2 regions of the Paenibacillus sp. FSL R5-0923 genome follow, and region 2 is predicted to be linked to the other one. Evidence: a T-box and tRNA genes for the amino acid it is inferred to sense, from the RefSeq annotation. Region 2 holds a T-box; the other holds one or more tRNA genes.

Region 1 (15,647 bases), 1.5 Mb from region 2:
ATTTAGTGATTGCAATCACTATTGCTTTGTACGGCCTATGCTAATCTGTTGTTGAGAATAGTTCTCATATAAAGGAGAAGAGTCCAATGGAAAAAATGCTGCGAATGGATGAGTCTATCTTCGAGATGGTATCCCGGCATCCGGAGGTCGTTGAGATTATGGTAGAGCTGGGCTTTAAGGACATTGCTAAGCCAGGTATGCTGCAGACCGCTGGCCGTTTCATGACCTTATCCAAAGGAATCAAGCTGAAGAAAATGGATCTCGATACCGTGAAGTTAGCATTTGAACGACACGGCTTCGAGATTATGAAATAAAGGAATCTATCATCAAAATTTTCATTAAGGAGAGATCAATAATGAGTGAATTGATAAATAACCGCGAGGTTGATGTACCGGAGCTAACTCGTCGCCAAGCCATGCTCAAGGAGATTATTAAAGAACTGCATGCAGGCAAAAGTGTTGAAGAGGTTAAGGCACGCTTCGAGGAAGCTGTAGGTGATGTTACTGTTGCGGAAATCTCTGCAATGGAGCATTCGTTAATGACTGAAGAGGGAATTCCAGTATCCGAGGTACAGCGGCTTTGTTCGGTGCATACAGCAATATTCAAAGGCTCTATTGAGCAAATTCACCGTTCCTCAAAGCCTGAAGAACAACCCGGCCACCCAGTCCACACCTTCAAGCTAGAAAACCGTGAGATTGAAAGACTTGTGAACTTCCGTTTAGATTTGCATGCTACCAAATTCCAGAAGAATGACAGCGAGGAGCTGATCTTTAAGCTGCTGGAGGATCTTAGCTTACTGCTGGATCTAGATAAACACTATAGTCGAAAAGAAAATCTGTTGTTCCCTTACCTTGAAAAATACGGCATTTATGGACCAACCAAGGTAATGTGGGGCGTGGATGATCATATCCGTCGTATGATTAAAGATGCAAAAGCAGCGCTCAGCGGCTACAGCGGAAATGCAGCAGATATTGGTGTTCAACTTACGGAGATCATCAAGGAAGTTAATGAAATGATTTTTAAGGAAGAAAATATTTTATTGCCTATGTCGCTGGATAAATTGACGGAAGACGAATGGGTCAAAATCGCTCGGGAGAGCGATGAGATCGGATTCTGCCTAACGGCGCCGGAGCAGGAGTGGATACCCGAACGTGCCGCAGAGCCGGAAGGTGCAGCATTGCAGGGTGAAGCAGTGGGAGCCGCTCCGCAAGAAGGGTTCATCCGTTTTGAGACAGGGCTGTTGTCATTGCATCAGCTCGAAACAGTACTCAATCACCTGCCAGTAGATCTGACATTCATTGATGAGAATGATGTCGTTCGATATTTTTCACACGGGAAGCAACGTATCTTTGCCCGAACTAAGGCAGTTATCGGCCGCACGGTACAGAACTGTCATCCGCCTCAAAGTGTTCATGTGGTGGAGAAGCTTCTGGAAGATTTTAAGGCAGGTCGTAAGGATGCTGAGGACTTCTGGATCAACATCAAGGATAAATTTATCTATATCCGTTATTTCGCCGTCCGAGACGAGACTGGTCGGTATATGGGTACGCTGGAGTTTACACAGAATATCGCACCTATCCGTGCACTGGAGGGGCAAAAGCGTATTTTGTCAGAATAAATGGGTGATTTAGGTTATTTTCCAGATAATAATATAGTCAGAAGACTCTCTTACTTAGTCGTAAGGGGGTCTTTTTAGAATATAATAGAGTATAGTATTAAAATAAGGAATTCCCGGGTGTGTTGTCTTTCCTTGACCACAGAGGGGGCTTCTATTATAGTTGGTACTTAGGATTAACTATTTTAGTATAAAAAAAGGTGGCTTGTTACATGTCTGAGAATATCTACGTTGGCGTGGATTTGGGTGGAACTGCAATTAAGGTTGGAATCTGCAATGCTGAGGGAACGCTACTGCATACTTATGAGGGACCCACAGGAACTGCAGAAGGTGTCGATACTGTTATCGATAATATCGAGAAGTATGTACGCCAAATTGTGGAGGATTCCCCGTACTCTTGGGATCAGCTTGCAGGTGTAGGCGCGGGCGTAGCAGGGTTCACAAATATTCGTGAAGGAATCATTATCCTTGCGCCCAACATAGGATTTAAAGATGTGCCGATTCGCTCCATTTTGGAAGATCGCTGGAACAAGCCTGTCAAAATAGACAATGATGCGAACGTGGCTGCACTGGGTGAAGCCTGGAGTGGTGCAGGACGCGGGATTGAAAATTGTGTCTGCTATACGCTAGGAACAGGTGTTGGTGGCGGAATCATTATTAACGGAAAGATTTATCAAGGTTTTGCAGGTCTAGCAGGTGAGCTTGGCCATATCACTGTAGTGCCGGATTTGGAAGCCATTCAATGTGGTTGCGGTAATATGGGATGTCTGGAAACCGTTTCCTCCGCTACAGGAATTATTCGTATGGCTAACGATGCAGTAGCTCGTGGTGATCGTACTTCCCTCTCAATGGTAGAGAAGATTGCTGCGAAGGAAGTCTTTGATGCGGCTAAGGCTGGCGATGAAGTAGCGATTCGCATAGTAAACCGTGCAGCATACTACCTGGGTAAATCTATGGCTTCTGTTGCAGCCGTGCTTAACCCTGAGGTCTTCATCATTGGTGGTGGTGTGTCTAAGGCTGGAGATATTCTATTTGATGAAGTTCGTCGTGTGTTTGCTAAGCTCGCACCGGCTCCGCTTCAGACTGGTGTTTCGATTATTCCTGCAGAGCTTGGTAATGATGCAGGTATTGTGGGTGCAGCAGGTCTTCTGCTTCGTTCTTAAAAGATAGGGAGTATTCATATACTAATTTAGGGAGGGGACGCTTTAATGACCGAATTGGACAATACTCCAACGGCTGGAGCCACCCTGATCATTATTACTGGAATGTCAGGTGCGGGTAAGACAATTGCTGTGCAGAGTCTGGAAGACCTAGGGTTCTTCTGTGTCGATAATTTGCCGCCGGTGCTGATCCCTAAGTTTGCAGAACTGATTGAGCAGTCGAAGGGTAAGATCGCCAAGGTAGCGCTTGTGATTGACCTGCGCGGTAGGGAATTCTTCACTGCTTTGTCCGAGTCTCTAGCCTATATTAAAGATGAGTCAACCATTGGCTGTGAAATCTTGTTCTTGGATGCTACGGATTCGGTGCTTGTGCAGCGTTACAAGGAAAGCCGGCGTCATCATCCTCTAGCGCCTAAGGGACTTCCGCTTGATGGTATCAAGCTGGAACGTAAAATGCTTGAGGAATTAAAGAATTCAGCTACATTATGTCTGGATACTAGCAGTATGAAACCAGTGCAGCTCAAGGAGAAGATCGTTTCTCGGTTCTCGCATTTAGGAAAAAGTACACTCTCCGTCAACATTACATCGTTCGGATTTAAGTATGGTATTCCTATTGATGCAGACCTCGTCTTCGATGTTCGCTTTTTGCCTAACCCACATTATGTGGATCACCTGCGGCCAAAAACAGGTCAGGACAGCGATGTCTATGACTATGTAATGAAGTGGCCTGAAACACAGGTGTTCCTGACCAAACTGCTCGATATGCTTCATTTCTTAATTCCGCAATATCGTAGGGAAGGTAAATCCCAGATTATTATCGGCATTGGCTGTACAGGCGGGAAACACCGTTCAGTAGCCATTTCTGAATATTTGGGCAAAATGCTGGGCGTCAGCGAAACGGAATCCGTAGCCGTTAGTCATCGGGATTCCGAGCGTGATCGGCACTAATGAGAGAAGGGGTCCATAGTGGCTGAAGAACAAAGACAGCGTCCACGTATCGTCGTTATGGGCGGTGGCACGGGGCTATCTGTCATGCTTCGCGGCTTAAAAGAAAAGCCGCTAGATATTACAGCTATAGTTACCGTAGCAGATGATGGAGGAAGCTCGGGCATTTTGCGCAGTGAACTGCAAATGCCGCCTCCTGGGGACATCCGCAACGTATTAACAGCTATGGCTGATGTAGAGCCGCTCATGGCGGATATTATGAGATATCGTTTCAACACGGGCGAAGGCTTGGCGGGTCATAGTCTTGGCAATTTAATTCTTGCCGCGCTTACAGATATATCTGGCGATTTTGTCACAGCTGTTCGTGAGCTTAGCCGATTATTTGCTGTTCGCGGACGGGTATTACCCGCTGCGGGGGATGCCGTAGTATTGCGTGCAGAAATGTCGGACGGTACGATTATCACGGGTGAATCTAAGATACCGGAAGCAGGCGGGATCATTAAACGGGTTTCTTTGGAGCCTGCTGATGTGGAACCGTTGCCTGAAGCACTTGAAGCGATTCGAAATGCTGATGCAATTCTTTTGGGTCCAGGGAGTCTATATACGAGCATTCTTCCGAACCTACTTGTTCCGAAGCTAGCAGAAGCAGTTGTATCTTCTGATGCAATCAAAATTTTTGTCTGCAATGTAATGACTCAGCCTGGTGAAACGGATAATTATACTGTAAATGACCATCTACAAGCCGTTTATGATCATATTGGGATTCATTTATTTGATTATATTATTGTGAATGACGGTGAAATTCCTGAGCAGGTGCAGTCGAAGTACGCTGAGAAGGGTGCGCGTCCGGTACAGCTCGATAAGGATGTACTAGAAGGCAGTGCATATAAAGTTATAGCGGATAAGCTAGTGTTATTCCGAACTTATTTAAGGCATGATACCGATAAGCTTAGTCATCATATCTATCAGCTTGTGCAAGATTGGATAAACAGAAACCCTAGGGTATAACTTAAAATATAAGAAAATATAAGTTTTACACTTATACTTTCTTATATTTCTCGCTTAAACGCTTACCGTCCTCAAAAGGACGCCGAAGGCGTTAATGCTTGTATATATGAATGACGTACTTATTTTCAGAAAGAGGTGAGACCCTTGTCTTTTGCGGCCCTTACAAAAAAAGAGCTGACGATGGTGGAGAGTGAGCCCTGTTGTGAGAAGGCGGAAATGTCAGCGCTTATCCGTATGAATGGATCTGTGCAGCTTTCAAGCAAAAAGGTGATTCTCGACATTTCGACGGAGAACGCCGCGATTGCAAGGCGGGTATATTCTTTACTTAAGAAATATTACCAGGTCCATATTGAGCTACTCGTGCGTAAAAAAATGCGTTTGAAGAAAAATAACGTTTATATCGTTAGAATCCCTAGTCGCGTACAGGAAATCTTAAATGATCTCAGAATTGTGTCCGAAGGATTTATTTTTACCGACGGTATTGATAAAGAGATTGTTGGGAATAACTGCTGTAAGCGTGCTTATTTGCGGGGTGCCTTTTTGGCGGGCGGATCCGTTAATAATCCGGAGGGTTCCTCTTATCATTTGGAGATTTCCTCGATGTATGAGGAGCATTGTAAGGCGCTGGTCGATCTGGCTGGTGAATTTCACCTAAACGCACGCTGCATTGAACGTAAAAAAGGGTTCATTCTATACATTAAAGAAGGCGAGAAGATTATCGAATTCTTAAGTCTGATCGGGGCGCATCAAGCGTTGTTCAAATTTGAGGATGTAAGAATTATGCGTGATATGCGTAATTCCGTGAATCGGATCGTGAACTGCGAGACCGCGAATCTCAATAAAACGATAAGTGCCGCGGTGCGGCAGATTGAGAATATCAAACTGCTGCAGCGAGAAGTGGGGCTGGAGAGCCTACCGGATAAACTGCGGGAAGTTGCAGAAATTCGAATGGCACATCCAGATATCAACCTTAAAGAGGTTGGTGAAATGCTGAAAGGTACGGTTAGTAAGTCCGGAGTAAATCATCGTCTTCGTAAGATTGATGAACTGGCGGACAAGGTTCGAGGCGGCTAGTCACTTTTTTTCTAGTGTGGTTTACGTTATAATGATATAATAATATAAAATTAATGTGAAATTTTTGGGGAGAACTCAATTAGGGGGTAAGCGTTTCATGACAAAGCACCCGGTAGTTGTTCGGTTGAAGACAGGGCTACACGCTCGACCGGCAGCATTGTTTGTGCAAGAAGCTAACAAGTTTTCGTCGGAGATTTTCGTGGAAAAAGACGATAAAAAAGTAAACGCCAAAAGTATTATGGGTATTATGAGCCTAGCGATCAGTTCCGGCACGGAGATCTATATCAGCGCGGATGGTGCAGACGCGGATCAAGCTGTAAACGCTTTGACGAGTCTCGTCAGCAAAGAAGAGCTTGAGAACCAATAATCTTTTGAAATGACTTTCTATCGCATGACTAAAAAGCCCCCAGGGGCTTTTTTTTATACCAAAAAATAGATTTTAACTGTGCAACATTTACCAAAAAGACTCGTCTAGAGGATAATAACAAATCACAAAAGATGAAAGGGGCTGGCAAATATGAAAGGTTTGGTAAAAAAGATTGGTTCAGTGTTGATTGTAGGAAGTTTGTTAATTGGAGGGATTAGCATGAGTGGAGTCTTCCAAGGTCCCGCAAAGGCTTACGCAGATGAAGTGCAGAAAAATGTCGTTAGTGTAGTAGGTAAAGGTGAATTGTCCATCAAGCCGGATATTGTATACTTGTCCATCGGTGTGGATACTACGGCTACAACTGCGCAAGAAGCGCAAAAAACAAATGCTGCTAAAATCCAAAAGATCACTACACTACTGAAGGGGACTTGGAAAATCGCAGATAAGGATATTCAAAGTACCCAATTCTATGTGCAACCCAACTACAGTTATAGCGAAAAAGAAGGACAGCAAGTGAAAGGATACAACGCGAATCATACACTGTTAGTGTCCTATAGAGATCTGACCAAGGTTGGTGAATTGCTAGACGCTGCATCTGCGGCGGGGGCAAATAATATCGGAAATGCACGTTTTTCCGTGGAAGATACTTCTGCCTTTGAAGCTCAGGTGATTGAAAAGGCGATGGCGAACGCAGATGTTAAAGCAGGTGCTATTGCTAAGGCAGCTAAACGTAGCTTGGGTCAAGTAATCACGGTCAGCCAAAATGATGGCAATGTCACTCCGGTTTATTTTGAACAAAATCTAAAAATGGAAATGGCTGCAGCAGATGCTGGTGCAAGCACATCCGTTCAACCGGGAGTAGTTAAAGTTACAACACAGCTGAGCGTAATGTATGAATTGAAATAGTAGCAGAACAAGATGATTGCAGAGAGGAGAGGTGATCTTCCACTAGTAATAGTGGGGGGCGCCTCTTTTTTTGTGTAAATTCTCCAAGATTAGGTTTAATAAACTGGAAAGGAGTGGGAAAACAAGATGATGAATATTTCAAAAGAAACAGTACGCAAATGGGGCATAGGTTTGATGTCGGCGGGATTATTGCTTGGTGGAGGATTGCTGCCTAGTGATAAGGGTTATGCAGCGTCTGATCAGACGAAGAGCAAGGCTATTGCTGCAAGTATAGCTTTAAAGGCGAACGGGGTAATTTCTCAGCAGACAGGTATTTTGCAGGAAGGGAAGGTCTGGATTCCGATTACCTTTATGCGTGATGTGCTGCAATTACCTCTAACTTATGATAAAAAAGAAAATGCATACACGATCGGAAAGGGAACGACTAAGGCCAAGTTGCTGTTATCTAGCTATGGTACTTCAATTTGGGTGAACAATTATTACATTCGAGAGTATGAAGGAAAGCTAATAAACAACCGGCTTTATGTTCCATCCGGTCTGTTAAATGATTATTTGGGCTATAAAGTGGATTGGAGTCGGGGCTCTAGTAGGTTGAATGTGGTGAATAGATCACAGAATGCGTTGATAGTAACTACGGAGACCTATGTTAAGGATCGAAAAGAGGCTTTGATCCAGCTTGATTATCCGAAGTTTAGTGGATTAAGCAATTCCAACGAACAGCAGGCCATGAATGATATTTTGAAAGAAAGTGCCATGAAATTCGCTGCAGGCGCAGAGAAGGATATCTCGAATCGATCCGGGTCAGAACCTAAGTATACCTATGATATAGATTATGTGGTGACCTACAATCAGGATGGTGTGATCAGCTTAGTGATGTCACAGTATAGCGATACGGGCGGCGCTCATGGTATGACCAATCGGGAGGCGTTTACCTTTTCGCTCAAGGATGGCAAACGTCTACTGTTGGGCGACCTGTTCGGAGCTAACCCAAACTACAAAAAAGAGTTGAATGCTAAGTTGAACAAGCTAGTAAAAGCGGAGGAAAGTTATTTGGGAGGGTTCAACGGATTGAATACGGAAAAGTATTTTTATCTGAAGGATGATCAGGTCGTTCTGTTCTTCCAATTGTATGAATACACAGCTTATGCTGCGGGGTTCCCGGAATATCCCTTTACTTTCAAAGAATTGTTGCCGGAAGGCGGTAGCCCATTTGCTGCTGTAAAATAAATAGAGAAGTCGTACCCGCTAGTGTCACCACTGGACATCTCCCCCTTACCAGAATCACCTCGAATTCATATGCTAAATGGAGTAACTAGTTTATGAACGGGGGAGAGCTATGAGCTATCAATACACTGCAATTGGCGATTCCTTGACGACTGGATTTGGCGCTCTGCCAGGGAACGGTTTTGTACCGGTGTACCGTAGAATGGCGGAAGGGAGACTGCGTTCTAATGTAGCCTCTACGAATTTGGGCGTGAATGGATTGACTACTTCTGAACTGGAACAGCGGCTGCGGGGGAGTGCAATGACTCGCGAAGCCATTCGAGCAGCCGACATCATCACTCTATCCATCGGTGGCAACGATTTAATCCATGCTGCGAAGGCTGCAGCTAGACAACCTGAAAATTTATCTAAAGAGCTGCGAAGATCATTGCAAGAATGCAAACAAAATTTTGCTGCAATTATGAGTATCCTCTTCCAATTGAAGACGGGAACGCGTAGACCTTTTATCATTCGGATTGTGGGACTGTATAATCCTTATCCTCAGGTAGTGGGTGCTACAGAGTGGGTGCGGCAGTTTAACCGCTATGCCTCACAGTATAGTAGCCGAGTATGTGGGTTTGCTTCTATCTATAGTGAGTTTGCAGGAAATGAGAGAGGGCTATTATCGATTGACCACTTACATCCGAATGGCCGAGGCTACCGTGTGATTGCTGAGAAACTCGATGCGCTTGGATATGGCGGTTTGATTTAACTGAGATTCGTATGAAGTGGTGGTCTGAAAAGTAAAGAGGCTGTGCGCTAACCATCAAGTGGATAGGGCACAGCCTCTTTGTGTTGTTTTATAGCTTACACACCGCTAGGCAGTGTTTTCTCGATGACTTTATCAACGATACCGTAAGTTGCCGCATCTGCAGCAGTCATGAAGTAATCACGATCTGTATCCTTCTCAATACGTTCTAGCGGTTGACCCGTACGTTCTGCAAGAATACGATTCAACTTATCACGCAATTTGAGGATACGGCGGGCACGGATTTCGATATCCGTTGCTTGACCTTGAGCACCACCCAGAGGTTGGTGAATCATGATCTCACTGTTAGGCAGTGCGAAGCGTTTGCCTTTAGCGCCAGCGTTAAGTAGGAAAGCTCCCATGGAAGCTGCCATACCTACACAGATGGTGGAAACATCCGGTTTAATGTACTGCATTGTATCAAAAATAGCCATACCTGCAGTAATGGAACCGCCGGGGCTATTCACGTAAAGGTGAATGTCCTTCTCCGGATCTTCGGCAGCCAAGAACAGCATTTGTGCGATGATAGAATTGGCTACCACGTCATTAACCTCCGTTCCAAGGAAAATGATGCGGTCCTTCAGCAGGCGGGAATAGATGTCATAAGCGCGCTCACCGCGGTTGCTCTGTTCTACTACCATAGGAATATAACTCACGTGGAAAACCTCCTTGATATTGGTTCTTCAAATGTATTCATTTTTACTCTTGCCGTATTACCCACATGATAAACAAATTCAAACAAAAAGTCAAAGAAAGTCAAACTTATATTCAAAAAAAAGAGCCGACACGCGGCTCTTTGGTTAAGTAGTAGTATAGGCACTACTAAATTATGTACAAAAGTGAAATTAATGGCGCGCCCGCCAAGAATCGAACTTGGATCTCAGGCTTCGGAGGCCTACGTCATATCCATTGGACCACGGGCGCAACAAAAATGATTATAATACAATTTCTGTGCAATTGCAATGAATTAATAATACTGTACACAGGCTCTATCCCTAGTCTTCAAGGCGGACAAGCGTACATTGTGTTTCACTCAGCGTAAGAATCTGGATTGTTAATGACAGGTTTTTTGGAGCTGAACCTCTTTCCCAATCTTATAAATGTATAAGAAGACAAGCGCTTGAGAATTCTACTCTCGGAAGACTTGCACTTCGAGCAATATTTGGTTAGAATATGAGTGGGACTTAAAAAGTTTACCCGGGACATTTTGAGACCATGAACAAGGGAATAGAGGAAGACGAAGTTGCAGGAGTGAAAGTATGCGTAATTTATTAGATATCCAAAAGCAGCTTCTGCCTGATCTCATGGAAACCCTTAAGAGACGGTACACGATTCTTCATCAGATCATGCTGTCCGATATAATTGGGCGCAGAACGCTTGCCGCTTCGCTTGATATGACTGAGCGGGTACTGCGTGCCGAGACGGATCTTCTGAAATCGCAAGGGCTCATTGAGATCGAGAGTGTTGGCATGCGCATTAGCGCTGCTGGACGTAGACTGCTTGATTTGCTAGAGCCGGTCGTTAAGAGCCTGTTTGGTCTGGATGAGCTGGAAGAGAAAATTCGGGCAACGTACGGTCTGGATAAAGTTATTGTGGTGCCGGGTGATTGTGAGTCATCGCCGTTCACCAAACGTGAGCTTGGCCGAGCGGGTGCAAAAGCGCTGCTCAGTGTACTTCGTACAGATGATATAGTTGCTGTCACAGGTGGATCAACGCTTGCCGATATGGCTGATCAACTGACACCGCCGTTATCGCTTTCCTATAAGAACGCTTGGTTTGTTCCGGCGCGTGGTGGATTAGGAGAGAGTATGGAGATTCAAGCCAATACGATTGCCTCAACAATGGCAAAACGGGTAGGAGCGAATTACCGGTTGCTGCATGTACCTGATTTACTTAGTGGGGATGCCTACCAGTCACTAGCACTTGACTCTAATATTGGAGAGATTGTACAAATCATCCGCAGTTCGCGTATTATTGTACATGGGATTGGGGATGCCATTGAAATGACTCGCCGCCGCAAGCTGGATGAGGCAACTGTCTCAGAAATCCAGGGTGAGGGAGCCGTGGCTGAATCCTTTGGGTATTACTTTAACGAAGATGGTCAGGTTGTCCATACGATGCTTACGATGGGACTACGTCTAGAAGATATTGTTCGGACGGAGACAGTCATCGGTATTGCTGGAGGCAAACCAAAGGCCAAAGCCATTCATGCCATGCTGCGTTTCGGGCAGGAGAATATACTCGTCACCGACGAGGCTGCTGCTGTGGAAATCGGCAAGGAAATTGATAATCAGTTACAGATATCCTCGTAACTCACTAGAACATATATCTTGCATCATACTTAACATTGTTGTCATGACAGGCTTCACGGTCTGTTTTGAATAAATAAAACGAATTCTAGGAGGAACTATTCAATGAGTGTAAAAGTTGGAATTAACGGATTTGGACGTATTGGACGCCTTGCTTTCCGCCGTATTCAAAATGTAGAAGGTATCGAAGTGGTAGCAATCAACGACTTGACTGACGCTAAGATGCTTGCTCATTTGCTTAAATATGATACAACTCAAGGTAAATTCCAAGGTGATGTTGAAGTGCATGATGGCTTCTTCAAAGTCAATGGCAAAGAAGTTAAGGTTCTTGCTAACCGCAACCCTGAAGAATTGCCATGGGGCGACCTAGGCGTTGATATCGTACTTGAGTGCACAGGTTTCTTCACAACTAAAGAAGCAGCTGAAAAACACTTGAAAGGTGGAGCTAAGAAAGTAGTTATCTCCGCTCCAGCTACTGGCGACATGAAAACTGTCGTTTACAACGTTAACGATGACATTCTTGATGGTACTGAGACTGTTATTTCCGGCGCATCTTGCACAACGAACTGCCTAGCTCCAATGGCAAAAGTATTGAACGACAAGTTCGGTATCGTTGAAGGCTTGATGACTACAATTCACGCTTACACTGGTGACCAAAACACTTTGGATGCTCCACACGCTAAAGGTGACTTCAGACGCGCTCGTGCAGCAGCTGAAAACATCATTCCTAACACTACTGGTGCTGCTAAAGCAATCGGTCTTGTTATTCCAGAACTTAAAGGTAAATTGGATGGTGCGGCTCAACGTGTTCCAGTTGCAACTGGTTCCCTGACTGAGCTTGTAACTGTTCTTGATAAGAGCGTTACTGTTGAAGAAATCAACGCAGCAATGAAAGCAGCTTCCGATCCAGACACTTATGGTTACACTGAAGATGAAATCGTATCTTCCGATATCAAAGGTATGACTTTCGGATCCCTGTTCGATGCTACACAAACTAAAGTATTGACTGTTGGCGACAAACAACTCGTTAAGACTGTTGCTTGGTATGACAATGAAATGTCCTACACTGCACAATTGGTTCGTACTTTGGAGAAATTCGCTAAAATCGCTAAGTAATTGACTTGATATAAGTAACATCTATAGAGCGGAAACAGAAGTTCCTTGTTTCCGCTCTTTCTAAATGTATTTCTTGTTTCCTGCTAGAAACAACTTTGGGTGTGGAGGAATTAATCATGAACAAAAAGAGCGTCCGTGATGTAGAAGTAAAGGGTAAACGCGTATTTGTACGCGTGGATTTCAACGTACCTGTAGAAGACGGTAAGATTACTGATGATACTCGTATTCGCGAAACCCTTCCAACCATTAAATATTTGATTGAGAACGGTGCAAAGATCATTCTTGCGAGTCACATGGGTCGTCCTAAAGGTCAATTCGTAGATTCCATGCGTTTGACTACTGCTGCTGAACGTCTGTCCGAGCTTCTCGGCAAACCAGTAGCTAAAGCTGACGAAGCTGTTGGCGAAGCTGTCAAAGCAAAAATTGCTGAGCTAGGCGAAGGCGACGTACTTGTACTTGAGAATGTTCGTTTCTACCCAGGCGAAGAAAAGAACGATCCTGAATTGGCTAAACAATTCGCTGAACTGGCTGATTTGTTCGTCAATGATGCGTTTGGTGCGGCTCACCGTGCACATGCATCGACAGAAGGTATCGCTCATTTCCTACCAGCTGTATCCGGTCTTTTGATGGAGAAAGAATTGACCGTTCTTGGTAAAGCTCTTACTAACCCAGAACGTCCTTTCACTGCGATCATCGGTGGTTCGAAAGTTAAAGACAAGATTGATGTTATTGATAACTTGTTGTCTTTGGCTGATAACGTCCTGATCGGCGGTGGATTGTCTTATACATTCACTAAAGCACAAGGCTTTGAAATCGGTAAGTCACTTGTAGACAACGACAAACTTGACGTTGCTCTTGGATTCATCGAAAAAGCTAAAGCACTTGGCAAAAACTTCATGCTTCCTGTTGATGTTGTTGTTGCTGATAAATTCGGTGCTGATGCTAACACTAAGATCGTTAATTACAATGAAATCCCAGAAGGTTGGGAAGGACTTGATATCGGACCTAAGACTCGTGAACTTTATGCCGATATTATCAAGAACTCCAAGCTGGTTGTCTGGAATGGACCTATGGGCGTATTCGAAATCGATAAATTCGCTGAAGGTACACTTGCAGTAGCAAAAGCTTGTGCAACAACTGAAGGTTACACTGTTATTGGCGGCGGAGATTCCGCAGCAGCAGCAGAAAAATTCCACCTGGCTGATCAAATGGATCACATCTCCACTGGTGGCGGTGCATCCCTTGAGTTCATGGAAGGCAAGGCGCTTCCTGGCGTAGAAGCACTGAACGACAAGTAAGACGTATAGAAGGAGGCAATTAAATTCATGAGAACACCAATTATTGCGGGTAACTGGAAGATGTTCAAAACAGTTCCTGAAGCAGAAAGCTTTATTGCTGACATCAAAGGCAAAGCAGAAGTAGAAGGCGTTGAGACTGTAATCTGCGCCCCATTTACTAACCTGCCTGCACTTGTAGCAGCTGCAAAAGGTACAGACATCAAGATTGGCGCACAGAACCTGCACTTTGAAGATAACGGTGCTTACACAGGAGAAATCAGTGGTGTAATGCTTAGCGATCTTGGCGTAGACTATGTAATCATTGGTCACTCAGAGCGTCGTGCTTATTTTGGCGAAACAGATGAAATCGTGAATAAGAAAATGCATGCTGCATTCCGTCACGGTATCACTCCAATCGTATGTGTTGGCGAAAAGCTCGAAGAGCGTGAAGCTGATCAAACTAAAGCAGTATGTAAAGTACAAACTGAAGCTGCATTCCAAGGACTTAGTGCCGAGCAAGCAGCAAAAGTTGTCATTGCATACGAACCTATCTGGGCTATTGGCACAGGTAAATCTTCCACTTCCCAAGATGCTAACGAAGTTATTGCTTACATTCGCAGTCTTGTAAAAGATTTGTATGATGTTGCAACAGCTGAAGCTGTTCGTATTCAATACGGCGGCAGCGTGAAGCCTGAGAATGTAACTGAGTACATGGGCCAAAGCGACATCGATGGTGCGCTTGTTGGCGGTGCCAGCTTGCAGCCTGCTTCCTTCGTTCAATTGGTTGAGGGGGCGAAGTAAGATGTCAGCTCCAAGACCTGTAGCTTTGATCATCATGGATGGTTTCGGTTTGCGTGGAACATCTGAAGGTAACGCCGTTGCTCAAGCTAACAAACCTAACTATGACCGTTACTTGAAACAATATCCTAATACTACCCTTACTGCTTGTGGTGAAGCTGTTGGTCTTCCAGAAGGCCAAATGGGCAACTCTGAAGTAGGGCACTTAAATATTGGTGCAGGACGGATTGTATACCAGGATTTGACTCGTATCGATAAATCGATCCGTGAGGGCGAATTCTTCGATAATGAAACACTGGTAGCCGCAGTTAGAAATGCTAAGAACACAGGTAAAAAGCTTCATCTTTACGCGCTTGTATCCGACGGAGGGGTACATAGCCATATTAATCACCTGTTTGCTATGCTTGACCTGGCTAAGAAAGAAGATATGCACGAAGTGTATATCCATGCTTTCATGGATGGCCGGGACGTACCTCCAGATAGTGGTAAGAAGTTTGTTCAAGATCTGGTTGCTAAGATTGAAGAAGTTGGAGTAGGTACAATTGCAACGGTATCCGGGCGTTATTACGCAATGGACCGTGACAAACGTTGGGATCGTGTAGAAAAAGCCTATCGTGCTATGGTTTATGGCGAAGGACCGAAATACACAGATGCTCTGCAAGCTATCACTGCATCTTATTCAAATTCCGTGTTCGACGAATTCGTTGAACCTAGCGTGATTGTAGACAGTGAAGGCAAGCCGGTAACGGCAGTAGAGAGCGGCGATTCTGTCGTGTTCCTCAACTTCCGCCCTGACCGTGCTATTCAGTTGTCACAAGTGTTCACGAATCAAGATTTCCGCGGTTTCGACCGGGGTCCTTTGTTCCCGCAAGACTTGCACTTCGTATGCCTGACTACTTTCAGTGAAACGGTACAAGGTTATGTAGCCTATTCACCGAAGAACCTGGATAACACATTGGGTGAAGTACTTGTGCAACACAACAAGAAGCAACTGCGCATCGCGGAAACTGAGAAGTATCCGCACGTAACGTTCTTCTTCAGTGGTGGACGTGATGAGGAAC
Region 2 (15,647 bases):
TGCGTCTATCTGAGATGAAGAAAATGCTGGAATCCTCTCGTCGAGATGGCATCGATATTGCCCCCGAACAAATGGAGCCTTTTATGGACAAGGTTATTCCTGGTCTGAAAAAACTGGGAAACGTGCATATTGCCGAATCTATTGCTGATCGAATTGTGCAACATAAGCTTATAGCCAGGCTCTATCTGGACCGCGTGAGAGATCGACTGCTCGCCGGGCTAGAGTTTCAGTATGGTGACATTATCATCAATCCTTTGGATGAAAAAGCCCATGTTCGCGGTACGGACTTGATTCTTATACGCGACGGTGAAGGAGAGGCCCGAATTCTGGAGCTGATGGAGCATGAATCCTTCGCCAAAACCGAAGGCGGGTATATTATGACGGATGAGGACGGTGAGTACGATTTTTTATACCACACGATTCCGTTGCTTGAACCACTATTAACGGTCTATGCGACCACCGCTGTCAAAGAAAGACTATTCACGGGAACCACGCCACCAAAAGTGAGTATTAGTTGGAATGAGAAAACCGACTGGCTTGATTTTAAATTCGACATGGGTGGTATTCCCGAATCTGAGATTGTGATGGTCTTAAAATCACTTCAGGATAAACGTAAATACTACCGCTTGCCCGAAGGGGCACTGCTACCGCTGGAGAGCGAGGAGCTCCAAGAAATCATCACCTTTATGAACGAGATGGGCATTCGAGAAGGTGAGATTAAAGGTGCGCAATTTTCTTTACCAGTCGTTCGTGGGTTACACTTAACCTCTTCCGATTCTCAAAGTGACTCAGTCAAACTGAGCAGATCCTTTAAAAGGTTACTTGCGAATATGCACAATCCTGAGAACCTTGACTTCCCTATACCAGAGAGTCTGGCCCCTGTGCTCCGGGATTATCAGCAGTATGGATTTCAGTGGCTGAAGACGCTGGCCCATTATCGTTTCGGGGGAATTTTAGCGGATGATATGGGTCTTGGCAAAACGCTGCAGAGTATCGCTTTTCTGCTCTCTGAGCTTCCGGATATTCGTCAGAGTGGTCTGCCCGCTCTTATTGTCGCTCCTGCCTCTCTGACCTACAACTGGCATAATGAGCTTAAAAAGTTCACGCCTGAGATTAAGGCTGTTATTGCAGATGGAAGCTTAACGGAACGCGGTCGGATTTTAAAAAATGCAGCGAAGGCGGATGTAATCATCACCTCTTACCCACTGCTTCGCAGAGATGTTCAGTTGTATGCTAAGAAATCTTTTCATACCCTGATTCTCGATGAAGCGCAAACCATAAAGAACCATACTACGCAGACCGCTCAAGCAGTTATGGCTCTTCAAGCCCGGCATCGTTTTGCACTTACTGGGACTCCTGTTGAGAATGCGCTAGAAGATCTATGGTCCATCTTCGGCACTGTGTTTCCCGGGTTGTTTCCAGGTAAGAAGGCTTTTCACGATTTGCCGAGGGAAACTATCGCTAAACGGGCACGTCCCTTTTTGCTGCGGCGCTTAAAGAGTGATGTGTTAAAAGAATTGCCTGAGAAAATCGAATCACTCCAAGCCTGTGAGCTGTTCCCTGAGCAGAAGAAGTTATATGTCGCTTATCTCGCCCGTTTGAAAAAAGAGGCGCTTAAGCATCTGACCCAGGATAGCTTCGGTAATAATAATCGGATTAAAATCCTTGCTGGTCTCACCCGTCTGCGCCAGCTATGCTGTCACCCGGCTCTATTTGTGGATGGGTATGAAGGAAGCTCCGCCAAGTTCGAGCAGCTGTTTGAAATCATTGAGGAATGCCGCAGCTCAGGTAAACGAATGCTAATATTCTCCCAGTTCACAGAAATGCTCGGTTTGATTGGACGAGAACTCGGATATCAAGGTATTCCATATTTTTACCTAGACGGTCAAACGCCTGTGTCTCAACGGGTAAATTTATGTAATCAATTTAATGAAGGAGAGCGTGATATTTTCCTGATCTCCTTAAAAGCTGGTGGAACCGGACTCAACTTAACAGGGGCAGACACTGTCATTCTATACGATCTATGGTGGAACCCTGCCGTCGAACAGCAAGCTGCAGATCGGGCTCACCGGATCGGACAGAAAAAAGTAGTTCAAGTGATCAGACTCGTAACCCAAGGCACTGTGGAGGACAAGATGTATGAGCTACAACAGAAGAAAAGGAACTTAATCGATGAAGTGATCCAGCCAGGTCAGGAAGGGTTATCTACCCTTACAGAACAAGATATCCGAGAGATTCTGATGATCTAAGTGTAATGATGTTTGGAGAAAAATAGGGATATCCTTCAGCCAAATGGCTTTTGGGATATCCCTTTTTCTGTAGTAAATACGTCATAATCATCATCAGATTATGCGATTGTAACTCCTGCACTAGCGTAGCCTGCAATGGTTGTAGCAACGTCGACTCCGGCCGATACTGTTGAAGTGAAGACCAACAGCAACCGCTCTCCAGTGGTTACAGGAATGCTCAAGCCTGTAGTAATACCACTGCTAATTGTGCCAAGTGAAAGGACACCTGTAAATGGAGGACTTAATGTGACTACAGCACCAGGGACTGCAGTAAAGGTATTGTTAGGGGTAGAAGAACTGTATAATTGAGCAATGATTGTTACTGTAGAACCTAATAAACTAAGCGCTGCTGTTGTGCTGAAATAGGCCGCCAAAGAGGTAATCGTTCCGGTGCGTGGAACTGAGAATGCAAAGTTCAGCAAGGTTCCAGCCGCTCCGGTGAGATCTATCGTACCGCCAGCAGCACTAATATTCGTCGCACTACTTCCGAATCCTACGATACTTGAAGTATTAAGCAAGCCTCCTAATACAGTTGTCATAGCTACAGGAAGACCAGAAGCATAAGGAATGATTGCACCTGAACCAGCAGGTCCCGTTGCTCCGGTTGTTCCTGTCACTCCAGTCGCTCCAGTTGCGCCTCCACTTCCCGTTGCTCCAGTTACACCTGCGCTTCCTGTTGCTCCTGTTACACCTGCGCTTCCTGTTGCTCCAGTTACACCTGCGCTTCCTGTCGCTCCTGTTACACCTGCGCTTCCCGCTGCTCCGGTAACTCCTGCGCTTCCTGTCGCTCCTGTTGCACCTGCACTTCCCGTTGCTCCTGTTGCACCTGCACTTCCCGTTGCTCCTGTTGCACCTGCGCTTCCCGTTGCTCCTGTTGCACCTGCGCTTCCTGTCGCTCCTGTTGCACCTGCACTTCCTGTTACTCCAGTCACGCCTGCACTTCCTGTTGCTCCAGTTACACCTGCGCTTCCTGTCGCTCCTGTTACACCTGCGCTTCCTGTTGCTCCAGTTACACCTGCGCTTCCTGTCGCTCCTGTTACACCTGCGCTTCCTGTTGCTCCTGTTGCACCTGCACTTCCCGTTGCTCCTGTTGCACCTGCGCTTCCCGTTGCTCCGGTAACTCCAGCGCTTCCTGCTGCTCCGGTCGCACCTGTACTTCCTGTCGCTCCGGTATCTCCGGTGGCTCCAGTGGCTCCTGAATAACCTATATTTTCACCATACAATTCAGAGTAGACAAGCCGATGAGCAGTCACTAATTGACCTGTGCTGCTTTTTCCCCAAACTGAGACTTGAATTGGATCGTCTATCAAAGTTGGTGTTGTAAATGAAAATTCGAATGAATCAAAATTTGCATAATAATCATTTGTTAGTACTTCATTAGGTCCCACAGTATGAAGTTCACTAACATATAGTGTTCTTGTACCGTTCATATAATATCCTTCGACTTGAATCAACGACGCAGTGACATCACTCTGATTAACAAGTTTAATAGTAACAAGCTGAGTGGGTCTTTCACCGCTTACCAGATTGTTTTCTATAGGTCCAGTAGATAAATAACTCAAGTTATCAACTCCTTTTATTTTTAAATAGATTGCCTGCAAAAAATTCTAAATAGTAGCGTTACTATAATCATTCCTCCGATCTACTCTAAATTCGCTAACAATGAGCCTATTATATTTTTCAGTTGGAAATTTTCAGCTCTTAATAGTAATATTCTTTTCTCTTTTTAATGTGTGGACATCTATCAAAAGCTACTACTATACATATTGAGTGCTATTGGAAAAATCTATAAATCTATCAATATTCAATAGATTGTAACTCTTAGGAGCATTATTCCGTTCTGCCCAAAACTTGTCCCGTTAACAAAATAGAGGATAGCTCAGGAAGCCATCCTAACGGCTACTGAGCATCCTCTATTTTTACAATCAAACTCAGAGATAAATTTACGTCAATTCATGAACAGACCAAACTATACCCGAAGTATTGGCACCGCCCAGATTCAAAGGAACCGTCAAGCCATTAGAAACATAGAACAAACCAATAACATCACCTGCTGTTAGTGCAAATTCTCCAACCAGCGTTACAGTCCCACTTCCCAAAATAGCTCTCAAATCTAGAATAAGCGCAACATTCACATCCAACACAGGGAATAATCCACTTACCAGATTTGTTGAAGTAGGAGAAGTTCTCTGAACTACGAAAGCTGGATTAACCCCACTACCAAGACTAATTGAGATTGAGGCAGTTGTGGAATAGTTAATGGTCGCTTCAATAGAATATCTACCCGTTGTCGGAACTGTGTAATTTCCCGAAACGGGGTTAAAGGAAGGATCAGAATAGAAAGGAGAAGCCACAGACCATCCAGTCAGTTGGGAAGAAGTAGAAACTGACAAAGCTGATAGGAACGCTGAGAATCCCTCAGCTTGAATATTCGGCCCTGTTGCTCCAGTCACACCAGTTATTCCTGTTACTCCCGTTACACCAGTCGCTCCCGTTGCTCCAGTTACTCCAGTTGCCCCCGTTGCTCCAGTTACTCCAGCTGCTCCGGTTGCTCCAGTCACTCCAGCTGCCCCCGTTGCTCCAGTCACTCCGTCCGCTCCCGTTGCTCCAGTCACACCTGCCGCTCCTGTTGCTCCAGTTACACCTGCCGCTCCCGTCGCTCCAGTCACTCCGTCCGCTCCCGTTGCTCCAGTCGCTCCAGCTGCCCCTGTTGCTCCAGTCACTCCAGCTGCTCCAGTTGCTCCGGTCACTCCGTCGGCTCCCGTTGCTCCAGTCACACCTGCCGCTCCTGTTGCTCCAGTCGCTCCAGCTGCCCCTGTTGCTCCAGTCACTCCAGCTGCTCCAGTTGCTCCAGTCACCCCGTCGGCTCCTGTTGCACCAGTCACTCCAGCTACCCCTGTTGCTCCAGTCACACCTGCCGCTCCTGTTGCTCCAGTCACCCCGTCGGCTCCCGTTGATCCAGTCGCTCCAACTGCTCCCGTTGCTCCGGTCAATCCATCGGCTCCTGTTGCTCCGGTCACTCCAGCCGCTCCCGTTGCTCCAGTCACACCTGCCGCTCCTGTTGCTCCAGTCACTCCAGCTCCCCCTGCTCCAGTCACTCCAGCTGCTCCAGTTGCTCCAGTCACCCCGTCGGCTCCTGTTGCAGTCCTCCAGTCCTCCAGTCACTCCAGCTGCCCCTGTTGCTCCAGTCACCCATCGGCTCCTGTTGCACCAGTCGCTCCAGCCCCCTGTTGCTCCAGTCACACCATCCGCTCCTGTTGCTCCAGTCACCCCGTCGGCTCCCGTTGCTCCAGTCAATCCATCGCTGTTGCTCCGGTCTGCTCCAGCCGCTGTTGCTCCAGTCACACCTGCTCCTGTTGCTCCAGTCACCTGCCGCTCCCGTCGCTCCAGTCACCCCGTCGGCTCCTGTTGTACCAGTTACACCTGCCGCTCCCGTCGCTCCAGTCACCCCGTCGGCTCCTGTTGCACCAGTCGCTCCAACTGCTCCGGTCACTCCAGCCGCTCCCGTTGCTCCAGTCACACCTGCCGCTCCTGTTGCTCCAGTTACACCTGCCGCTCCCGTCGCTCCAGTCACCCCGTCGGCTCCTGTTGTACCAGTTACACCTGCCGCTCCCGTCGCTCCAGTCACCCCGTCGGCTCCTGTTGCACCAGTCGCTCCAACTGCTCCGGTTGCCCCAGTCACTCCAGCTGCCCCTGTTGCTCCAGTCACTCCATCGGCTCCCGTTGCCCCTGTTGCTCCAGTCACTCCGTCGGCTCCCGTTGCTCCAGTCGCTCCATCTGCTCCTGTTGCTCCAGTCGCTCCAGTCGCTCCAGTCGCTCCAGTTGCTCCAGTCACTCCATCGGCTCCCGTTGCTCCTGTCACTCCATCGGCTCCCGTTGCTCCTGTCACTCCATCGGCTCCCGTTGCTCCGGTCACTCCTGTTGCTCCTGTTGCTCCAGTCGCTCCAGTCGCTCCAGTTGCTCCAGTCACTCCATCGGCTCCCGTTGCACCTGTCACTCCGTCGGCTCCTGTTGCTCCAGTCACCCCATCGGCTCCCGTTGCTCCAGTCGCTCCGTCTGCCCCTGTTGCTCCAGTCGCTCCATCGGCTCCCGTTGCTCCTGTCGCTCCATCGGCTCCCGTTGCCCCTGTCACTCCGTCGGCTCCCGTTGCTCCGGTCACTCCGTCGGCTCCTGTTGCTCCAGTCGCTCCAACTGCTCCCGTTGCCCCTGTCACTCCGTCGGCTCCCGTTGCTCCGGTCACTCCGTCGGCTCCTGTTGCTCCAGTTACACCAGCCGCTCCCGTTGCTCCGGTCACTCCATCGGCTCCCGTTGCCCCAGTGGCTCCATCGGCTCCCGTTGCTCCTGTCACTCCATCTGCTCCCGTTGCTCCTGTCACTCCGTCGGCTCCTGTTGCACCTGTCACTCCGTCGGCTCCTGTTGCTCCTGTCACTCCGTCCGCTCCCGTTGCTCCTGTCGCTCCGTCTGCCCCTGTTGCTCCTGTCGCTCCATCGGCTCCAGTTGCTCCTGTCGCTCCATCTGCTCCCGTTGCTCCTGTCGCTCCTCCGGCTGCCCCTGTTGCGCCAGTCACTCCGTCTGCCCCTGTTGCTCCAGTCGCTCCGTCTGCCCCTGTTGCTCCAGTCGCTCCGTCGGCTCCATCCGCACCCGTTGCCCCTGTCGCTCCATCTGCCCCTGTAGCACCAGTTGCCCCTACCGTTGCTCCAAGTAATTCAGCATGGACAAGTCGGTGAGCAGTCACAATTTGACCTACACTATTTTTTCCCCAGACTGAAATTTGAATAGGATCATCTACCAGGCTTAGAGTCGTAAAAACAAATTCAAACGCATCAAAATCCGCATAATAGTCCTTTGTTATAAATTGATCAGGCATAACGTTAACAAGCTCACTAACATATAAAGTTCTTGTCCCATCCATATAATATCCTTGGACGAGAACCGTAGAAGAAATAACGTCGCTTCGGTTATCGATTTTGATCGTAACATGTTGAGTAGGTCGTATACCTCCCACCATGGTATTATCTATCGGCCCGGTAGATAAATAACTCAATTTTCAACACTCCTTTAAATTATTGCTGTATGTTTTTCCCACGCTACTATACGATGAGAATCTACCAATTCTCCCGAAGCCTGTTTTCCCCAGACTGAGATCCCTATCTCTGCTTCAACTTCTTCTAATGTTACAAACTCAAATTCAAATGCGTCTAAATCAGCAAAATAGTTCCTAGTTAGAACTTGGTTAGGTGCGAGACTTACCATTTCATTCACATACATTGTTCTTGATCCATTTAGTAAGAAGCCTTGAATGACGAGATTATAAGAATTAAGAGAATCACGATTAACTACTTTTACCGTTACCATTTGCGTCTGTCTGATCCCCAGAATTGGACTATTATCTATAGGTCCAGTAGAAAATAAAGCCATCTTTATTCACTCCTCCCTTCCACCAGCAGTTTGAAAGATTAAAAACTACAACACTAGTAACATGGTTCATAATTAATAGCTCTATATAGTAATATTCTGTATTTAAAGTTAATGTGTGGACATTTAAGCAAAGGAATTGCCACTCGAGAAAAAGACAACCTTCTATTCTTTGAATTTGTAATCTACTAATCGGACAATCTAAAACTCAAGCATCTTCTAGACTTTACTGAGTAACACCCTATTGCTTTTTTCGAAATATTCGTTATACTGATAAAAATTATTCAAGCATCGATGAACGGGAGAGTAGTTAACGTGTTCTAGTCCACAGCGAGCCGGGTAAGTGCAAGCCGGTACAGATCACCTAATGAAGCGCACCCGTGAGATGGACTTCTGAACCTAAGTAGGAAGTCCCGGCTGAAGACCGTTATCCTGTAAGGTGGCTAAACATCTGTTTAGCAACGAGAGTGGTACCGCGAGCGCTAAAGCCCTCGTCTCTTTTGAGACGATGGCTTTTTTGTATTTTCAAAGGAGGGTATAAAATGTTAAGTCAAATCATCAAACACAGCATTGAACAAAGTGTAAAAAAAGTATTCCACACCTTAGAAGTTGCCTACCCAAACGATGTTGCAATTCTGATCGAACAGCCAGCTAATCTAGAGCATGGTGATTATTCCTGCAATATTGCTATGCAGCTAGCCAAACTCCTGCGTAAATCCCCTCTCGTCATAGCAGAGTTAGTAAAAGCAGAAATTAAATTACAAGAGAGATACACGGGTCTTTTACAAAAAGTCGAAGTAGCTGCTCCTGGATTTATTAATTTGTATATGAATTGGCAGGTGTGGGCTAAACATTCCTTTAATCTGCCTGACAACACAAGGGAAAAGGTCATCATAGAGCACACTTCAATCAATCCAAATAAAGCTGCTCATGTAGGTCATCTGAGAAATGCTTGCATCGGCGATGCGCTGGTCAGAATAATGAAAAGAACCGGACATAACGTAGAGGTCCATAACTATGTGGATGATCTGGGCAACCAGCTGGCAGATACAGTCGTTGGTTTATTAAATGTACCTTTAGAAGGGGAACATCAACGTTTCGGTGATTATTGCTGGGATCTATATGCCAAAGTGAACAAAGAATATGCACGGAATCCAGAGATCACTCACAAGCGCACGGATATGCTGCATGCCCTTGAACAGGGTGATGGTAATGAGGCGTGGCTGGGCAACTTAGTCGCTGAACGTATTGTGAGAGAACATGTAGCGGAAATGAAGCGTTTTGGTATTCACTATGACCTGCTGGTGTGGGAGAGCAATATTTTAAAAGAGGGATTCTGGACAGCCGCATCTGAGCTATTGAAGCAAACGGCAGTTTTTGTACAGGAGACTGAAGGCAAACTTGCGGGCTGCTGGGTGCTAAAGCAAGGGACAGAGGTTAGCAGTGGAGCGGATTCAGAGGATCATCAGATGGATAAGGTGCTTGTGCGTTCGAATGGGATTTTGACGTACACAGCCAAAGACATTGCTTATCATCTCTGGAAATTCGGTCTACTATCCAAAGATTTCACCTACAGTGAATTCTCGTCTGGTTTATGGACCACAGGATTAACTGGAACCCATGAGCCTTATGGACATGCCGACCGTGTTATTAACGTGATCGATTATAGACAGGAATATCCGCAACAAATGGTTAAGCAGGCTTTAGGAGCACTAGGATATAACGAGCAGGCTGAGAAGCTCCATCATGTAAGTTATGGCGTTGTTTCTCTTAGTCCGGCCTCTGCTGCTGAGCTGGGGATAGATATTTCAGAAGGAAAATCTTCTTATGCCATGTCCGGGCGCCAAGGAATCGGCGTTAAGGTGAGCGATTTAGTAAAGCTTATGGAACAGAATATAGAACATTCGCGCTCCGACAAAGAGGGTCTTTCCAGCCATATTATTGCAGCTGCTGCTATTCGTTATTATCTGCTGCGGTTTAACCTGGGAACGGAAATCGTGTTTGATTTCAAACAGGCTACCGAAATATCCGGTAATACCGGGGTTTATCTGATGTACACCTATGCCCGTGCTAGCAGTGTTTTGAGCAAATCTACAATCCCATTCAGCACAGATGGCTCAGAATTTCAATGCCCCATCGAAATGGAAAAGGCAGAGCTCGCTTTGCTGAGACAGCTTAGCGTCTGGCAAGAGACATTGTATGCTGCCAGCATAGAGTTAACACCGAATATACTCTGCACGTACGCGCATACCTTAGCCACACTTTTCAATAACTTCTATTCTATATGTCCGATTTTAAAAGGTGAGGAGGCTACCATCGCGTTCCGCCTCTGGCTCACTTCGAGATTTAAGGATACTTTAGGGGATGTACTTGAAGTGCTTGGGTTACCGACACCGAGCCGTATGTAGTACAAAAAGGGCAATCTCCACGCTTATCGCGGAGATTGCCCTTCTTTTATTATCTTACTTATAGATGTCTATCACATTTCCAGCTTCTACGCAGAGACGATCAAAGTCCTCACGTTTGATACGGATACCACCACTACGGTAGCGATTAAGCGTACCTTCGGCTTGCACTTCTGTACCGTTAACAGTAATCCGACTGTTATCAGAGCCCGTAAGGTGATAAATAAAGTCTACCTTAGTGCCTGCATATTCAAAGCTAAAGCGCATTCCGTCCAGCGACTCCGGCAGAATTGGATCGACGATTAAATCTCCACCTTCCGTACGGATCCCCAGTGCATTCGAGATCAACTGGTTCATGTAGATCCCAGGACCGCTTGAATAGATTCTCCAGCCACCTTTAACCGCTACGTCACCATTACGCAGTTTATCGAAATTCTCCTGTGCCTCGTAACGGGTGTTAAATTTACCATCCGAGCTACTGAAATAAGAGTTAGCCTGACGTAGTTCAGCGTTTGGCACCACGTCGCGGATTCCGATCGGATTGATCGCCGCTAGGCCATTCCAGACCTGATCGGTTTTCCCTAGCTTAGCCATAGCTTCTACATAACGGATGTGTGCATGTACATATTGAAGTCCAATTTCCCGACCAAAGTTAGAAGCTTGCTCCGCACGTTTGAAATGGGTGCTTACGCCGCCAACATATTGAGCTGGACGGTTCATCAAACGAACGCCATCTGGACAGAACAGTTTATCTTGGATTACTTCATAGTGGGCTTCGGCTTGTTCTGGTGTAAGCAGCTCACTGATCATACTGCGCGTCATTGGCAGCAGACGGTATTGGATCCCTGTTTCCGTATCACTTGGATGTACCATAAGCTTCACTTGCTCTGGGTCCTCCATATACAAGAAGCCTGGAATTACCTCAGATTGAAGCATATGTGTGTTGAAATCCTCACGGATTCCCTCCACCATCGCTTTCAGCTCTTCCGAACCTGCTGGATCAACTTTATGAAGCACTTCTGAGAACTGATTCAATGTCTGATAGGTAAGCGCCACTGTCCAGCTGCTAACCATGTACTGCTTCAGCTGTGGATTAGCCGGTTGGAGTGTATCATCCCAGTCTCCATCACCGTAAGAAGACAAATGCGTGTCATGCAGGAAGTGATTCTTAATATAAGCAACTTCCTTCCGTGCATGATCCAGCAGCGTCGCTTTTTCCTCTGTAAAATCAAAGCTATGCTTACGAGTATAAGGCACAGTCGCTTGCAAAATACTGTAGTCTTGCGTTACCGCCAAATAGTCTCCAAGCACTTTGAGTGGCCATACAATAATATCTCCATGGCTCTCCTCTTGCTGAATCTTCGTATATTTATCAAACATGAACCACTGTGGCCAGTTACCATCATCTTCATATTGATGAGCATACAGGGTCAGCAATATTTCACGAACCTGATCGTATTTTTGCGTAGCCATGAAGTATTCCACTGGTCCCTGACACACGTCACGGGTTCCCCAAGCAGCGCCGCCGTATTGTTCCAATCCGTGAGGGACTGAATAATGGACGAGCATATTATGTGTATACCACCAAGCTAGAGCATTTACCTTAAACAATTCACCTTCGGACCCATCACCTAACGTCAAGCGGAAGCCATTCATAACCCCGCTGTAGAACTCGCGGTATGCGGAAATCTCCTCTTCAGCTGTACGGCTGCTCGATTGAATCTCCTTACCATCCAGAAGACCTTGAATGTTCATTGTCCATTCACTGCTCTCCGACAGTTCCAGAATAGCTAGCGGCGCATCTGACTGGTCAGCATGAGAGACAAGTCTACCTTCATTTTGAAGAGTGAAATCCGCTCCCTGTACCTGGAATTTATATTGCAGATCAGGATATTCTCCTGCACTTAGTGCACTTCTATCAGCCGAGAAGGTTACGGTTCCCTCTTCTTGTTTGAATTGATATGGAAGCTCGTATTCGTTAACGTTCATAGTGATTTGATTAGTGACTAGATAGCGATAAGCTTTTCCACTTTCCGTACGCACATTCAGGAATATCTCCGGAGAATCTGCAGTAGTGTAGTTCGTAATAATAAAGCATTCGCCATCTGTTCTGTAATACCAACGGGCATAGTTGAAACCAACCTCGAACAATGAAGGCATGGTCAAGAGGCGATATTCGCCATTCCACTGTACATAGATTCTTTGTCCCGAAGCCTTTGGAATGTTAAGTGCATTTCTGGCATTGGTCATGAGCTTGTTGAAATTGGTATTGCCAATAACGATTTGAGAGTTAAATATTCCGTACATATAGGAAGTCGTAGTGATTACCTTATCGTTAAGTCGGGCATTATCCCCACTCATTAGAATATGACCATGAGGACGCTCTACCTTAAGTTCCTTCTCTTTTAATACAACATGCTCATAATTTTCCGTGAAGAAAGACAGAAGCTGGTCTCCCTCTTTTTCCTCTTGATAGCGAACCGGGAACAAGGCTTCGATCTCTTCGCTCGTCAGAGAATTTGCAGCTAGTGGTGCTCCCAGCTCTTTTGTCAAGAAAGAACGCTCGAGCGGTGCTTCAGCTTCTAAAGGCAAATCTTTTACCGTTTCCCAAGCCGCAGCAACATCCTTCGTGAATTCTAACGAGGTAATCGCTTCTGGATGATCTTGCTTGAACAATCCATAAAATACAAACCGGGCTTCTCCACTCAGCTTCACCCGCTCCGATTGCAGCGCAGTATAAGCGAATTCATATTGATAGATTTCATTACTTAATTGCTCACGGCTCAGGCTTTCTGGTTGATTGGTCTCTTTATAAGACAATCCAAAGAATTGGAAACCATCTGTTGAGAAGCTTGCTGCCTTAGTGATTGCACCCTGTTGTAGATATGGAAATTTGCCACCTTGCGGTTGATTCTGTCTGGAACATACTACATATCCCTTTGACTGATCCTCGAATACGGCGTGGTCAATATACTGTGACAGATAGGCTTCATTACTGCGAACAGCACCGATATCGGCAATACCCACATCTTGTCCGTACACGATATCCACATCTGCATCTTGCCCTTTAAGCTTCACGTCCCAGAACCAAGCGCCTTGAGCCGTCGGAGTAAAAATAACCTGATACTCGATATTTTCCGCAGTACCTTCCCAAACCAAGTGGTTCCCAGCCTTACGTACAGTGCTTGAGGAATGAATGCCCAGCAAAGGAACAGCTTGAATGCTTCCATTACTATGAATGCGTAAATATAGGTTGGATAAGGAGCCATCCACGATATTAGGCAGCAATTGATTGATCATTGTCCGTTCATGGAGAACTTGGAACAAGTCCCCACTGTTTGTAAAAGTGAATGATAAGTCTCCAGCGTTTAAATGGATGTTAGAATTCATATTAGTAGTCATATTCTTGCACTCCTCTATTACGACAGCCTGTGTCGTATATATTCTACTTAAGCTAATGTTAAGCGAAAATCGCGTTCTTTAACCTCTTGGCTATTTGGACCCACAAACAATTTGAATTGTCCCGGATCACTGCTAAAGCTTAAGTCGCTATGATAGTAACGAAGCTGTTCTTCTGTAAGCGTAAAGCTCACTTCCTGGCTTTCTCCCGGGGAGAGGCTGATCTTAGCAAAATCTTTCAGTTCCTTCATTGGTCTAACAACTTCTCCTGAAATGTCTCGGATATAGAGCTGCACTACCTCTTCACCTTGTACATTGCCTGTATTAGTCACCGTAACAGTTACTTTAATAGGCTGATCCTTCGTCATTATTTCACCGGAAAGGATCGGTTCACTGTAGCTAAATGTCGTATAACTAAGACCAAAGCCAAATGGTAGGAACGGCTCATTAGGAATGTCCAAATATTGTGAGACATAACGCTTGTCCGCACCCGGTGCATGTAGAGGACGTCCAGTGTTGAAATGATTGTAATAGACCGGAATTTGCCCAACAGATACAGGGAAAGACATCGTTAATCTTCCTGACGGATTCTCGTCACCATACAGTAGACTGGTAATCGCCGCACCGCCCTCGCTTCCTGGGAACCAGGCTTCCAGAATAGCATCCGCGTTCTCGATCACACCACTAAGATCCAGTGGGCGTCCGTTAAACAACACCACAACAACAGGCTTACCCAGCGTCTTCATACGTTGCAAAAGCTCACGCTGCGCTTCCGGCAAGCGGATATCTGAACGACTTCCAGCTTCTCCGCTCATATCCGAATGTTCTCCAAGCGCCAGCACAATCACATCGGCTTCCAGCGCTGCCGCTTTCGCCTCCAGCCATTGCTCTTCTGTAAAGCTCTCAATCCCGGAGCCTTCTGCAACGGTAACCTTACCAGCAGCTGCACGAGCTTCAAAAGCTGGAGCAAGAAGGCTAGCTTCTTCTGTTGAACCCAACCAGGACCATGGTCCAAGAATATCTCCGTTATTAGCAAACGGTCCGATTAGCGCAATCCGCTGCTCTGTCGCAAGCGGCAGAACCTGATCATTCTTCAGTAGAACGCAGGATTTAACCGCTAATTCTCTCGCTGCTGTCCGGTGAGCATCACAGAAAATTACCTCGCGCTCTTTCTCTATATCTGCCCCACGTAACGGATTCTCAAACAAGCCCAGTCTTTGCTTCAATTTCAAAATACGAAGTACGGCTTCATCAATGATACTTTCATCCACTTGCCCGTCAGCTACAAGAGCTGGCAATTGGTGCACATAACACTCTGTCATCATCTCAATATCCACGCTAGCTTTGATAGCTTTAAGTGCTGCTTCAGCCTCATCCTCGGCGACACCATGCGGGATCAGTTCCTTCACCGCGCCCCAATCGGAGATCAACACGCCGTCAAAGCCCCATTCCTCACGCAGCAGCTGACGAAGCAGCTTAACGTTTCCGCTTATTGGAATCCCATCAATCGTGTTGAACGAAGTCATAACCATTTCTGCACCCTCATCCAGTGCTGCACGATAGGCTGGCAGATAATATTCCCGTAGCTGACGTTCTGATAAATCGACCGTATTATAATCCCGTCCGCCTTCGGATAGACCATAGGCTGCAAAGTGCTTAACGCAAGCCGCCAGACGACTTACATCACCCGTCAAGTCATTTCCCTGAAACCCGCGTACAAATGCACGGGCAAACCTACCATTCAAATAAGGATCTTCGCCGGTAGACTCCATCACTCTTCCCCAACGCGGGTCCCGAACAAGGTCCGCCATAGGTGCAAAAGTAACGTGTACACCAGATACTGCCGCTTCTTTAGCAGCAATCTCAGCGCTTAGCTCCGCCCGTTCCATATCCCAAGAGCAACCAATCGCCAGTGGCACCGGAAAAATCGTCTTAAAGCCATGCACGATATCCGCCATCATCAGCAGTGGAATACCCAATCTATTTTTACGTAAATGAGCTTCTTGGACGGCAATGACTTGCTCTGCGCCCGAAAGTCCAAGTACTGAACCACTGTTCTCAATCATGTGATCCGTAATCCCCATGGATGCCATAGGGCCAGTGATTTGCCCTCCTTCTTCCGCTCCTTCATAGAAATTAG

The links. The T-box of region 2 lies ahead of MKX35_RS09265 (arginine--tRNA ligase). A T-box ahead of a tRNA ligase gene usually reads a tRNA of that ligase, here a tRNA-Arg.
Region 1: it encodes a tRNA-Arg, which carries the amino acid that the T-box ahead of MKX35_RS09265 (arginine--tRNA ligase) is inferred to sense. The anticodon was not compared.

The regions. Positions count from the first base shown of each region.
Region 1 covers NZ_JBBPAT010000001.1:567,797-583,443, reverse strand. Annotated here, with positions in the region: gene MKX35_RS02525 (DUF1858 domain-containing protein) at 87-314, shown strand; gene MKX35_RS02520 (DUF438 domain-containing protein) at 356-1,618, shown strand; gene MKX35_RS02515 (ROK family glucokinase) at 1,828-2,778, shown strand; gene rapZ (RNase adapter RapZ) at 2,824-3,723, shown strand; gene MKX35_RS02505 (gluconeogenesis factor YvcK family protein) at 3,781-4,728, shown strand; gene whiA (DNA-binding protein WhiA) at 4,873-5,802, shown strand; gene MKX35_RS02495 (HPr family phosphocarrier protein) at 5,900-6,169, shown strand; gene MKX35_RS02490 (SIMPL domain-containing protein) at 6,320-7,075, shown strand; gene MKX35_RS02485 (PdaC/SigV domain-containing protein) at 7,202-8,302, shown strand; gene MKX35_RS02480 (GDSL-type esterase/lipase family protein) at 8,412-9,050, shown strand; gene clpP (ATP-dependent Clp endopeptidase proteolytic subunit ClpP) at 9,146-9,742, opposite strand; tRNA gene MKX35_RS02470 (tRNA-Arg) at 9,936-10,010, opposite strand; gene MKX35_RS02465 (sugar-binding transcriptional regulator) at 10,346-11,398, shown strand; gene gap (type I glyceraldehyde-3-phosphate dehydrogenase) at 11,501-12,511, shown strand; gene MKX35_RS02455 (phosphoglycerate kinase) at 12,628-13,809, shown strand; gene tpiA (triose-phosphate isomerase) at 13,837-14,589, shown strand; gene gpmI (2,3-bisphosphoglycerate-independent phosphoglycerate mutase) at 14,591-15,647, shown strand, end outside.
Region 2 covers NZ_JBBPAT010000001.1:2,073,548-2,089,194, reverse strand. Annotated here, with positions in the region: gene MKX35_RS09290 (DEAD/DEAH box helicase) at 1-2,249, shown strand, start outside; gene MKX35_RS09285 (exosporium glycoprotein BclB-related protein) at 2,348-3,850, opposite strand; gene MKX35_RS09280 (collagen-like protein) at 4,232-5,413, opposite strand; gene MKX35_RS31845 (autotransporter outer membrane beta-barrel domain-containing protein) at 5,410-7,332, opposite strand; gene MKX35_RS09270 (hypothetical protein) at 7,347-7,706, opposite strand; T-box leader at 7,989-8,205, shown strand; gene MKX35_RS09265 (arginine--tRNA ligase) at 8,246-10,111, shown strand; gene MKX35_RS09260 (GH36-type glycosyl hydrolase domain-containing protein) at 10,166-13,510, opposite strand; gene MKX35_RS09255 (glycoside hydrolase family 3 N-terminal domain-containing protein) at 13,558-15,647, opposite strand, start outside.